Linked DNA regions of Methylobacterium mesophilicum SR1.6/6. Each later gene encodes a partner of the first gene's protein in a complex. Links are inferred from orthologs where the notes say so. Each region holds a gene or a part of one and is shown in the gene's direction. Other genes may lie near its edges.

Region 1 (5,408 bases):
GCCACCGCGCCTCGCCGCATCCGGGGCGGGCCGCGGCCCACACCTTCGCGGAGGGCAGCCTGGACCTGTGGATCCGCGCCTGCACGGGGATCCTCCGGCCGGGCGGCCGGCTCGGGCTCATCCACAGGGCCGACGCGCTGCCCGCTGCCCTCGACGCGCTCAAGGGGCGCTACGGCGCCGTGGCGATCCGTCCCGTCCATGCCCGCGGCGACACGCCGGCGATCCGCGTGCTGATCGCGGCGATCCGGGGCAGCCGCGCGGCGCCGCGCCTGCTTCCGGGCCTCGTGCTGCACGAACCCGACGGCGGCTTCACGCCGGAGGCCGACGCACTCCATCGCGGAGCACCCTGGCCGCTGGCCTGATGGAACCCCTCACGCCGCGAGGGCGGTGGGCTGCGCGTCGCGGATGCCGAGGAAGCGCTCGACCTCGGGCAGGTCCGGGAAGGCGAGGAATTCCGGCCGCAACGGCTCGGGCAGACCCTCGAAGTTGAGCCCCGGGAACGCGTCGGGATGCGGATAGAGCTGCCAGGCCGCCCCGGGCTCGACCGGAGGGAACAGGATCGCCACCTTCTCGGATCCGAGGCGCACGATCCGGGTCGGGCTGTAGGACAGCGTCTCGATGCTCCAGCTCTGGTGGGAGTCCCGGCGGGCCTTCATGGTGCGGCGGCTCGTCGCGCGATGCATGGCGGTCTCCTGCGGTTGGGGTGAAGGTGTGCTGAGGGTCAGGCGGCGCTGCGGCGCCCGGCCCGCTTCGGCCAGCCGAGGGCCACAAGGCGTGCCTTGGCGTAGTCGCGAACCTCGTCGCGGGTGCCGGCCGGCATCGTCGCCAGGATCGCCTGGGTGGCACCGTCCAGCATCAGGTCGGTGACGGCGTTGATCGTCTCGGCCTCGTCGATGCGGCGCTTGAGATCGCCCTCGGCCTCGGTGACCTCGTCGAAGGCGGCCGGCTCCTCGAAATCCTCGTCCACGGCCCGGACGGGGATCTGGTGCGCGCGGAACTCGTCGGCTTCCTCCTCGCTGTAGACGAGGCCGTGCAGCTCGATGAGCTTGAGGATCACGCGGTCCTTTCCGCGCTTCTCGGCCATGGCGTAGACGTAAGCCGCCTGCTTGCCCGAGACGCGGTAGTTCACGTTGACCAGCGCCTCGCCGAGCGACCACTCGACACGTTCGGTGCCGGGCTTCGTCCCCGGCAGCCGGCCGGTCACCAGGATCACGGCCTCGTCCCGCTCGGCGCGGATGATGGTCGGCGGCTCGAACACGATCCCGGCCTGCGCGGCGATGCGCTCCAGGGTCTTGTGATAGATCACGGCCGTGCCCTGCACGCGCCAGACGTTGCCCCCGAAGGGCTCGCCGTAGCGGACGAGGATGTCGGCGATCTGCTTGTCGGCGGTTCGCATGCGGGGCTCGTACCGGCGGGAGGAGGCCGCGCCGTCCACAGCTTTGTTGGACGACGCGCTTTTGTTCTCTTTTTGTTCGTATCTATATGCGTAATCGGCCGGTCCTGCGCAAGGGGCGCGCTCGCTCCACATCCGACCGCGTCGCGCCGAGGCGGACGCCGTGGTCGGGCCGTCTTCAGCGGTTTTGCCATTCCATGACGTGGAAGTACGGGGCTCGAAAGTGCTGCCGAACCCGTTCGGGATCGCCGCCGGTTGGAAGCGGCTCGTCGAAGTGGATCAGGCGCAAGCCTGAGTTGAGCAGGGTTTTCATGTACGCGCTGAAGGGGCGGTGCCAATTCCGGATCGTGATTCCGCGCCAACTCACCCACTCGGAGCGCGCGAGCATGTAATTGTCGAGCACGAAAGAGCGGGATCCGTCGTCGCGCTCATGCCATTCACCCGCAGTGTTGAAGCTGTTGAGATTGGCGATCAGGAGAGAGCCGCCGGGCCGGAGCACGCGGGTCATCTCGGCGATGTCTGCTTCGAGACCGTCGATATCGATCAGCGTCAGATAACTCACGACGAGATCGAACGCGCCGTCCGCGAACGGAAGGGTTTCGGCCCTGGCGGCGAGGTAGGTGCCCGACGGATCGCGGGCGATCGCAGCGTCGCGCAGGGTGGGCGTCGGCTCGATACCGACCGACACGATACCTTCCGCCCGCAGCATCCGGCAGAACCGGCCTTCCCCGCATCCGATATCGAGAGCCCGGCCGAAAGATCGACTCCGAACCCGTTCAAGCATCGGCGTATCAAGTACGTATGTCCGGCCGTAATCGCCCTGCTCACCGATTTCCGAGATCCAGGCCGATGCGGATTTTTCCCATCCATTGTCTCGAGTCTGCATCGCTTTTGCTCCGCTCCGGCGAGTCGTGCGATACGGACCCTATGGGTGAGACGTGGACGCCCGAACAATACAGGGACGAGGCATGTGCGCCATCGTCCCCACCCGCCTTTCGGCGCCGGGGGCATGGCCCAGGAAGCAACACGCGGGACGCGGGACGCCGCGGGAACCCAGGTGTCGGCCAAAACGCGCGGGATCCGATCCCCGCGGCGCCCGCGGCAGCAACCGGGCATCGCCCCCGATCGCGGCCGTCTTTCTCGTCGCGGTGTCTTGCCGACGTCCCGGTCCTGCGCCTCGCTGCCGGCGGTCTCGGACGAGGTGCACGCACCTCCGGAACCCGCCCTTCAGCGCCGTGGCCTTCCAGCCGTCCCCCGCCTCGTAGTGGGCGGGTCCGCAGGGGGCTTCGGGCACGCCCAGAGGCGGGTCGGCGCGGGGGCATTTCCTCACCCCGCCGGGCCAAGGGCCGCCCGGTCTCACGCCCGCCTCCGAGACACGCCCCGTGCCGGTCCGCCGCCCGGGGCGATGGCGGCTGAGAGCCACCGACGCGGGCACCGCCCCGCCCGCGGACCCGCCCGGTCAGCCACCGGACGGGCCCCGCGAAGGACGCCACAGGATCGCTCCCGAAGCGCCACGGGCAGGTGCGGTCAGGAAGCACAAAATAGGAACATTGTCAAGATATGAGGCGCTTCGGGACGCGGAAGCTCGACCATCCGTGGGCGTCGATGGTCCCACGTCACTGTCGGGACGGCCATGAACGGCACCGCGGCTCCCCTCCCCCCTGTGCGGGGGGAGGGAGACGCGCGCATCCCGCTCCTTCTTCCTTAGAGAAGAGGATCGAGCGATCCGCCCGAATGTACTATGAAAATCATCCCGTGGGTCGCCCGTAGCCCGCAAGGGGGAGGAAGAGGCGCGCGCACGTCTTGGGGACTGGCGGCACGTCGGCGTCCGGTTTCATGTCCAGCCCATGCTCATCTTCGGCTGCAAAGGAAGGGCACGTTTCTGCGACCCCGACGGCTGCGCCGAGACCCCGCATTGTTGCTGCACCGCACCCTAGGGTAGACCCACGGTCACGATGTCCGAGACCGCAGCCGCGATGACGCCTTCCCTCTGGACCCGCCTGTCGAATCCTAGCCACTTCATGCGGTGGTCGGGCGCGCTCGTGCCATGGCTTGCCGCGCTCTCCTTGGTCGCCCTCGGTGTCGGGCTGTACCTGACCTTCTTCGTGGTGCCGCCCGATTACCAGCAGGGCGAGACCGTGCGGATCATGTACATCCACGTCCCGGCCGCGTGGCTCGGCGTGTTCTTCTACGGCGCCATGAGCCTGTCGGCGATCGGCACGCTGGTCTGGCGCCATCCGCTCGCCGACGTCGCGCAGCGCGCCGCCGCCCCAATCGGCGCGGCCTTCACGCTGATCTGCCTCGTGACCGGGTCCCTCTGGGGCAAGCCGATGTGGGGCACCTACTGGGTCTGGGACGCGCGCCTGACCTCCATGCTGATCCTGCTGCTGATCTACTGCGGCATCATCGCCCTGTGGCGGACCCTGGAGGATCCGAACCGCGCCGCGCGGGCGGTGGCGATCCTGACCCTCGTCGGTGCGGTGAACCTGCCGATCATCAAGTTCTCGGTGAACTGGTGGTCGACGCTCCACCAGCCCGCCTCGATCCTGCGCATGGGCGGCTCGACCATCGATCCCTCGATGCTCTACCCGCTGCTGCTGATGATCGGCGCGGCGACGCTCGGCGGGACGACGTTGCACCTCTACGCCATGCGCACCGAGATCATGCGCCGCCGGGTGCGGACGCTGACCATCCGCGAGGCCGAGCGCCTCGACCGCGCCCAGCCCCGCATCACCCCGACGCCGGCCGCGATGCCGGTCGGACAACCGGTCTAGGAACGCGGCGATGGATCTCGGCTCTCACGGCAGCTTCATCCTGGCCGCCTACGCCTTCACGGCTCTGGTCATGCTCGGCCTCGTCGGCAACGCGATCCGGGATCGGCGGGCGCAGGTCCGCGCGCTCAAGGGGTTCGGCGAGGAGCGGCGATGAACGCTCCCGTCGACGATGCGACCGGGCAGCCGCTGCCGGTCCGGCGCTCCCTCCTGCTGATCGTGCCGGCCCTCGCCTTCGCGGCCCTCGCAGCCGTGCTGTTCCTGCGTCTGCGCTCGGGCGCCGACCCGGCCGCCCTGCCCTCGGCGATGATCGGCAAGCCGGTGCCGAGCTTCACGCTTCCCGCCGTCCCGGGACTGACGGCAGCCGGCGCCCCCGTGCCGGGCCTGGCGAGCGCCGACATGAAGGGGCAGATCACGGTGCTCAACGTGTTCGCCTCGTGGTGCGCGCCCTGTCAGGTGGAGCACCCGATGCTGATGCGGCTCGCCAAGGAGCCGGGGATCCGGCTGGTCGGCATCGACTACAAGGAGCCGAACCCCGAGGCCGGCCAGCGCTTCCTCGCCCGGCACGGGGTGCCGTTCAGCGCGGTGGGGGCGGATGCCAGCGGTCGGGCGGCAATCGATTTCGGCGTCTACGGCGTGCCCGAGACCTTTATCATCGGGCCTGACGGCGTGATTCGCGACAAGCTCGTCGGCATCCTCACGCCCGAGAACTTCGCGAGCGTGCTCGCCCGCATCCGGGCGGCCGGCAAGGTCGCGGCGGCGCAGTAGCCTTTACGGCTGCGGCGCCTTGCGCTCGTACCGCGTCAGCAGCGGCGTCTGGGCAAGGGCGAACAGCACGGTGATCGGCATGATGCCAAACACCTTGAAGTTCACCCAGAAATCCTCCGTCTGGGTCCGCCACACCACCTCGTTGAGGGCGGCCAGGACGAAGAAGAACACGCCCCAGCGGAAGGTGAGCTTGCGCCAGCCCTCCTCGGTCAGGCTGAACATCGAGTCGAGCACCACCGACAGGAGCGAGCGCCCGAAGGCGAGGCCGCCGAGCAGCACGGTGCCGAACAGCGCGTTCACGATGGTCGGCTTGACCATGATGAAGGTCTTGTCCTGCAGCGCCAGGGTCAGGCCGCCGAACACCACCACCACCACGCCCGAGACGAGCGGCATGATCGGCAGGCGGCGGACCATCACGTAGTGGATCGTCAGGGCGACGACCGTCGCCGCGATGAACACGCCCGTGGCGACAAACA
Region 2 (2,970 bases), 450 kb from region 1 along the record:
CGCGACGCGCTGGTCGCGCTGTTCGGAAGCCTGGAAACTGCCCTGGACGCAGCCGGCTTTTACCCGCCCGAGAAGAAGGAGATCATCGCCCGCAACATGCGCGACATGCTCCACCGCATGAGCCTGACCGAGCAGGACGTGCGGACCTTTCGCGGCGCGCTGCGAGCCTTGACGCGGAAGGGCGCGTGATCAGCCGGAGGCGGGCTTCATCTCCGGCGGCTTGCCGCCGCCGAAGCAGCGCCCGACCGCCTCCCAGAACGCCGCCTGCTCCTCCTGGGTGCACTGTGCCATCCGCGCCTCGACTTTGGCCCGACCGGCCAACGCGTCGGGTGTCGCGGCAACGTCCGCCTCGCTCGGGTTTCTCGCCTCAGCCATGGGCAATCCTCCGTCGCAGAACAAAGGCTGAGCTAGACTGTGGTTCCGTTATCCGCCGCATTCGGGCATGGAAGCGGCGAAGATTGATCCTGCCGCCCGCCGGCGGAGAAGAGGGCGGAGGATCGGGTGCGGCTCAGCGTGGACAATCTGGCTTGCCGCCGCTCCGGCCGCCGCATCTTCTCCAACCTGTCCTTCACCCTCGGACCCGGCGACGCCCTGGCGGTGACCGGCCGGAACGGTGCCGGCAAATCCAGCCTCCTCGCCATCCTGTCGGGCCGGCTGCGGCCGGATGCCGGGCGCATAGTCGCCGGCGATGTCGGCGAGGCGAGCCTTCCCGAAAGCCTGCACGCGGTCGGCCACCGTGACGGGCTGAAGAGTACCATGAGTGCGGGAGAAAACCTGCTGTTTGCCCAACGCCTTCTCGGCGCACCGCGCCTGACGCCCCGCGAGGCCCTGGAACGGCTCGGCCTCGGCCACGCGCACGACCTGCCGGTCGCCTATCTCTCGGCCGGGCAGCGGCGGCGCGTCGCCCTGGCGCGGCTCCTCGTCTGCGCACGGCCGCTCTGGCTCCTGGACGAGCCGACTGCTGCCCTCGACACGGCCTCACAGGCACTCCTGGCGGAGCTGATGGCGGGGCACCGGGCCGATGGCGGCCTCGTGATCGCCGCGACCCACCAAACCCTCGGGCTCGCGGGCGCGGCCGAACTGCGCATCGAGGCCGCCGCTGCGGCGCCTTTGGCGGACGTTTCGGAGGACTGGGCGTGATCCGCGCGGTGCTCGCCCTCGTCGCCCGCGACCTGCGTCTCGCCGGCCGGGTCGGCGGCTCCGGCGCGCTGTCGCTGGTCTTCTTTCTGATGATCGTCGCCCTTGTGCCGTTCGCGCTCGGGCCCGACCTCAACCTGCTCTCGCGGATCGGCCCGGCGATCCTGTGGCTCGCCGCCGTGCTGGCGACGCTGATCGGCCTCGACCGACTGTTCCAGGCCGACGAGGAGGACGGTTCCCTCGAGCTGATGACCGCCGCGCCGGTACCCCTCGAACTCGTGGTGATCGGCAAGGTCGCGGCGCACTGGCTGACCACGGGGCTGCCGCTGGCGCTCGCCGCACCCCTCTTCGGCCTCCTCGTCGCCCTCGACGGCACCGCCATGGGAGCCACGTCCCTGACGCTGCTCGCCGGCACGCCGGCGCTCAGCTTTATTGGCGCGGTGGGCGCGGCGCTGACAGCCTCGATCCGCCGGGGCGGGCTGATCCTGGCGGTGCTGGTGCTGCCGCTGATGATCCCCACGTTGATCTTCGGCGTCTCGGCCGCTCAGGCGGCGAGCGGCGGAACCGTGCCGTTCCTCGTGCCGCTGGCTGTGCTCGCCGCGCTAACGTTGATCGCCGCCGTAGTCGGAACGCTGGCGGCGGCGGCGGCTTTGCGGTGGCCGGAGTAAGACTCGACCGCCGAACGTTCTTTGCCATTGTTGTAAGAAAAACTATCTTCGCCTCGCCCTGTCAAAAGCAAATCCATAGGATGCCCAGCCAGCACCTTTAGCAAATAAACACAATATTTATCAATATTTTCGGCTTATCTGAATTTCGATATTTCGACATGATTGTCATCGAAACACTCTATTCTCGAGCCGCAATCCATAAAGTGTGGCATCGATCCTGATTGTGTCGAGTCGATCGCTGACAAGGCGAAATTTTAATCTCTCTTTTTTAAAATTTGCATGACCATGTAGACCGCTGCGGTTTCCATTGTTACGTCTCCTATTTTTGAAGCGAAGGTCGAATAAAAGCTTGCGCGCCTTTTTCGCGCCAAGATCATTAGCTTTGGCGACGGCCTTCAGGTCTAGATATCCATGTTCAAAAATTGATTAGGAAATTCTCGGTAGATACTCCCGTCGCAATGAGCTTGAAAATATGCTTGGCATGTTTCGGTCATTTGCGGATAGTTCGACCTAATAAGGAACTATCTGCTTCGCGCGTCCACTGTCCGCCGACAGGCCGGCCGGCGGATCTAGCGGCTGTTCAGGTGAATATGATTGCTCGAGAGCAAGCCGCAGCCTGGAAAGTTTAAGTTCAAGTGTGAGGCCTGTTAAAGGGCTGCGCAGCATTGTCGCTTCAGTGATTGAGGCAAGTGCAGCGTCTTTCACGGATCGCCCCTTCGTAATTACCCACGGGGTAGCTTGGTCGTCGGTTGAACGCCCGCGGCTGCGCTCCTGCCGAGCCAAGCTTGCCTCTTGCGCGGGTCGTCTCTTGCGCGGGGCGAATTTCGCTGATTCCTTCGTGGGATGCCGAGGGCGAGGCCGCCATCCGCACCGTCGTCGACACCGCGCGCCTCACAGGCAGCAGTTCCTTCGACGCCATCCTCAAAACCATCGGCGCTTGAACCCTGCCATCAAACGCGTGGGTAATTACGCCCCTTCGCCCTTCTGAAACCGAGCGAACATACATATGAAAATATACCCATAATTGAGGAAAATAAGCTAGATTTCGTGTCGAGCCTGATCGGCGTTCGCTTCTGCGATGCATGGCCGGTCTCCTCGTGCGTTGACGCGCCGCGCCCCCCTCACTATAGAGACCGCTTCGCCGAGGGGCCGCGCTTTCGCGCGC
Region 3 (2,903 bases), 450 kb from region 1 along the record:
GACGAGCCGAGATGCACCGGGCGACGCCCCGAGGAAGGTCACCGAGCTGCCGCCCGGAATCGCCCCGGCGGTGATTTTGGTGGAGCCGCAACTCGCCGAGAATATCGGCATGGCGGCCCGGGCCATGGCGAATTTCGGTCTCTCGGAGCTGCGCCTCGTCAACCCGAAGAACGGCTGGCCCAAGAAGGGCGTGCGGGAGGCAGCCTCCGGCGCCACCCACGTCCTCGACCGGGCGACGATCTTCGGCACCGTCGCCGAGGCCATCGCCGATTGCCACTACGTGCTCGCCACCACGGCGCGGGAGCGCGGGCAGATGAAGCGGGTCTTTGCTCCCGAGGATGGCATGGCCGAACTCGTTGCCCGCGAGGGCCAGCGCACCGCGGTGATGTTCGGCCGCGAACGGGTCGGGCTCACCAACGACGAGGTGTCGCTCGCGGACGCTATTGTGACCTTCCCGGTATCGCCGGATTTCCCTTCCCTCAACCTCGCGCAGGCGGTGCTGCTCGTCGGCTACGCCTGGCGGCAGGCGAGCGGCCGGGCGCGGCTGCCCTTCTCGGGCGAAATGCTGTCGCCGCCCGCTACCCGCGACGCGCTGGTCGCGCTGTTCGGAAGCCTGGAAACTGCCCTGGACGCAGCCGGCTTTTACCCGCCCGAGAAGAAGGAGATCATCGCCCGCAACATGCGCGACATGCTCCACCGCATGAGCCTGACCGAGCAGGACGTGCGGACCTTTCGCGGCGCGCTGCGAGCCTTGACGCGGAAGGGCGCGTGATCAGCCGGAGGCGGGCTTCATCTCCGGCGGCTTGCCGCCGCCGAAGCAGCGCCCGACCGCCTCCCAGAACGCCGCCTGCTCCTCCTGGGTGCACTGTGCCATCCGCGCCTCGACTTTGGCCCGACCGGCCAACGCGTCGGGTGTCGCGGCAACGTCCGCCTCGCTCGGGTTTCTCGCCTCAGCCATGGGCAATCCTCCGTCGCAGAACAAAGGCTGAGCTAGACTGTGGTTCCGTTATCCGCCGCATTCGGGCATGGAAGCGGCGAAGATTGATCCTGCCGCCCGCCGGCGGAGAAGAGGGCGGAGGATCGGGTGCGGCTCAGCGTGGACAATCTGGCTTGCCGCCGCTCCGGCCGCCGCATCTTCTCCAACCTGTCCTTCACCCTCGGACCCGGCGACGCCCTGGCGGTGACCGGCCGGAACGGTGCCGGCAAATCCAGCCTCCTCGCCATCCTGTCGGGCCGGCTGCGGCCGGATGCCGGGCGCATAGTCGCCGGCGATGTCGGCGAGGCGAGCCTTCCCGAAAGCCTGCACGCGGTCGGCCACCGTGACGGGCTGAAGAGTACCATGAGTGCGGGAGAAAACCTGCTGTTTGCCCAACGCCTTCTCGGCGCACCGCGCCTGACGCCCCGCGAGGCCCTGGAACGGCTCGGCCTCGGCCACGCGCACGACCTGCCGGTCGCCTATCTCTCGGCCGGGCAGCGGCGGCGCGTCGCCCTGGCGCGGCTCCTCGTCTGCGCACGGCCGCTCTGGCTCCTGGACGAGCCGACTGCTGCCCTCGACACGGCCTCACAGGCACTCCTGGCGGAGCTGATGGCGGGGCACCGGGCCGATGGCGGCCTCGTGATCGCCGCGACCCACCAAACCCTCGGGCTCGCGGGCGCGGCCGAACTGCGCATCGAGGCCGCCGCTGCGGCGCCTTTGGCGGACGTTTCGGAGGACTGGGCGTGATCCGCGCGGTGCTCGCCCTCGTCGCCCGCGACCTGCGTCTCGCCGGCCGGGTCGGCGGCTCCGGCGCGCTGTCGCTGGTCTTCTTTCTGATGATCGTCGCCCTTGTGCCGTTCGCGCTCGGGCCCGACCTCAACCTGCTCTCGCGGATCGGCCCGGCGATCCTGTGGCTCGCCGCCGTGCTGGCGACGCTGATCGGCCTCGACCGACTGTTCCAGGCCGACGAGGAGGACGGTTCCCTCGAGCTGATGACCGCCGCGCCGGTACCCCTCGAACTCGTGGTGATCGGCAAGGTCGCGGCGCACTGGCTGACCACGGGGCTGCCGCTGGCGCTCGCCGCACCCCTCTTCGGCCTCCTCGTCGCCCTCGACGGCACCGCCATGGGAGCCACGTCCCTGACGCTGCTCGCCGGCACGCCGGCGCTCAGCTTTATTGGCGCGGTGGGCGCGGCGCTGACAGCCTCGATCCGCCGGGGCGGGCTGATCCTGGCGGTGCTGGTGCTGCCGCTGATGATCCCCACGTTGATCTTCGGCGTCTCGGCCGCTCAGGCGGCGAGCGGCGGAACCGTGCCGTTCCTCGTGCCGCTGGCTGTGCTCGCCGCGCTAACGTTGATCGCCGCCGTAGTCGGAACGCTGGCGGCGGCGGCGGCTTTGCGGTGGCCGGAGTAAGACTCGACCGCCGAACGTTCTTTGCCATTGTTGTAAGAAAAACTATCTTCGCCTCGCCCTGTCAAAAGCAAATCCATAGGATGCCCAGCCAGCACCTTTAGCAAATAAACACAATATTTATCAATATTTTCGGCTTATCTGAATTTCGATATTTCGACATGATTGTCATCGAAACACTCTATTCTCGAGCCGCAATCCATAAAGTGTGGCATCGATCCTGATTGTGTCGAGTCGATCGCTGACAAGGCGAAATTTTAATCTCTCTTTTTTAAAATTTGCATGACCATGTAGACCGCTGCGGTTTCCATTGTTACGTCTCCTATTTTTGAAGCGAAGGTCGAATAAAAGCTTGCGCGCCTTTTTCGCGCCAAGATCATTAGCTTTGGCGACGGCCTTCAGGTCTAGATATCCATGTTCAAAAATTGATTAGGAAATTCTCGGTAGATACTCCCGTCGCAATGAGCTTGAAAATATGCTTGGCATGTTTCGGTCATTTGCGGATAGTTCGACCTAAT

Evidence for each region. The genes of interacting proteins can lie anywhere in the genome.
Region 2: the proteins of MMSR116_RS12810 (region 1) and ccmB are in contact, whole or in part, in a solved structure (PDB 8CE8), measured with the Escherichia coli proteins. The link is inferred for Methylobacterium mesophilicum SR1.6/6 from one-to-one orthologs.
Region 3: the proteins of MMSR116_RS12810 (region 1) and ccmA are in contact, whole or in part, in a solved structure (PDB 8CE8), measured with the Escherichia coli proteins. The link is inferred for Methylobacterium mesophilicum SR1.6/6 from one-to-one orthologs.

The regions. Positions count from the first base shown.
Region 1 is NZ_CP043538.1:2,683,424-2,688,831, forward strand. What follows is about bases 2,524-5,268. They hold MMSR116_RS12810 (heme ABC transporter permease), read left to right. Parts: upstream 2,524-3,369; coding sequence 3,370-4,167; downstream 4,168-5,268. Other genes in these bases: ccmD (heme exporter protein CcmD), read left to right, coding at 4,178-4,321; MMSR116_RS12820 (DsbE family thiol:disulfide interchange protein), read left to right, coding at 4,318-4,932; MMSR116_RS12825 (septation protein A), read right to left, coding at 4,936-5,268. In the rest of the region: MMSR116_RS12790 (tRNA1(Val) (adenine(37)-N6)-methyltransferase), read left to right, coding at 1-362; MMSR116_RS12795 (hypothetical protein), read right to left, coding at 372-683; MMSR116_RS12800 (hypothetical protein), read right to left, coding at 722-1,396; MMSR116_RS12805 (class I SAM-dependent methyltransferase), read right to left, coding at 1,572-2,279; more of MMSR116_RS12825, read right to left, coding at 5,269-5,408. UniProt on the Escherichia coli protein: Required for the export of heme to the periplasm for the biogenesis of c-type cytochromes.
Region 2 is NZ_CP043538.1:2,239,030-2,241,999, reverse strand. It holds ccmB (heme exporter protein CcmB), read left to right. Parts: upstream 1-1,136; coding sequence 1,137-1,805; downstream 1,806-2,970. Other genes in the region: MMSR116_RS10560 (hypothetical protein), read left to right, coding at 2,591-2,746; ccmA (heme ABC exporter ATP-binding protein CcmA), read left to right, coding at 502-1,140; MMSR116_RS10575 (hypothetical protein), read right to left, coding at 190-375; MMSR116_RS10580 (RNA methyltransferase), read left to right, coding at 1-189. UniProt on the Escherichia coli protein: Required for the export of heme to the periplasm for the biogenesis of c-type cytochromes.
Region 3 is NZ_CP043538.1:2,239,680-2,242,582, reverse strand. It holds ccmA (heme ABC exporter ATP-binding protein CcmA), read left to right. Parts: upstream 1-1,084; coding sequence 1,085-1,723; downstream 1,724-2,903. Other genes in the region: ccmB (heme exporter protein CcmB), read left to right, coding at 1,720-2,388; MMSR116_RS10575 (hypothetical protein), read right to left, coding at 773-958; MMSR116_RS10580 (RNA methyltransferase), read left to right, coding at 1-772. UniProt on the Escherichia coli protein: Part of the ABC transporter complex CcmAB involved in the biogenesis of c-type cytochromes; once thought to export heme, this seems not to be the case, but its exact role is uncertain. Responsible for energy coupling to the transport system.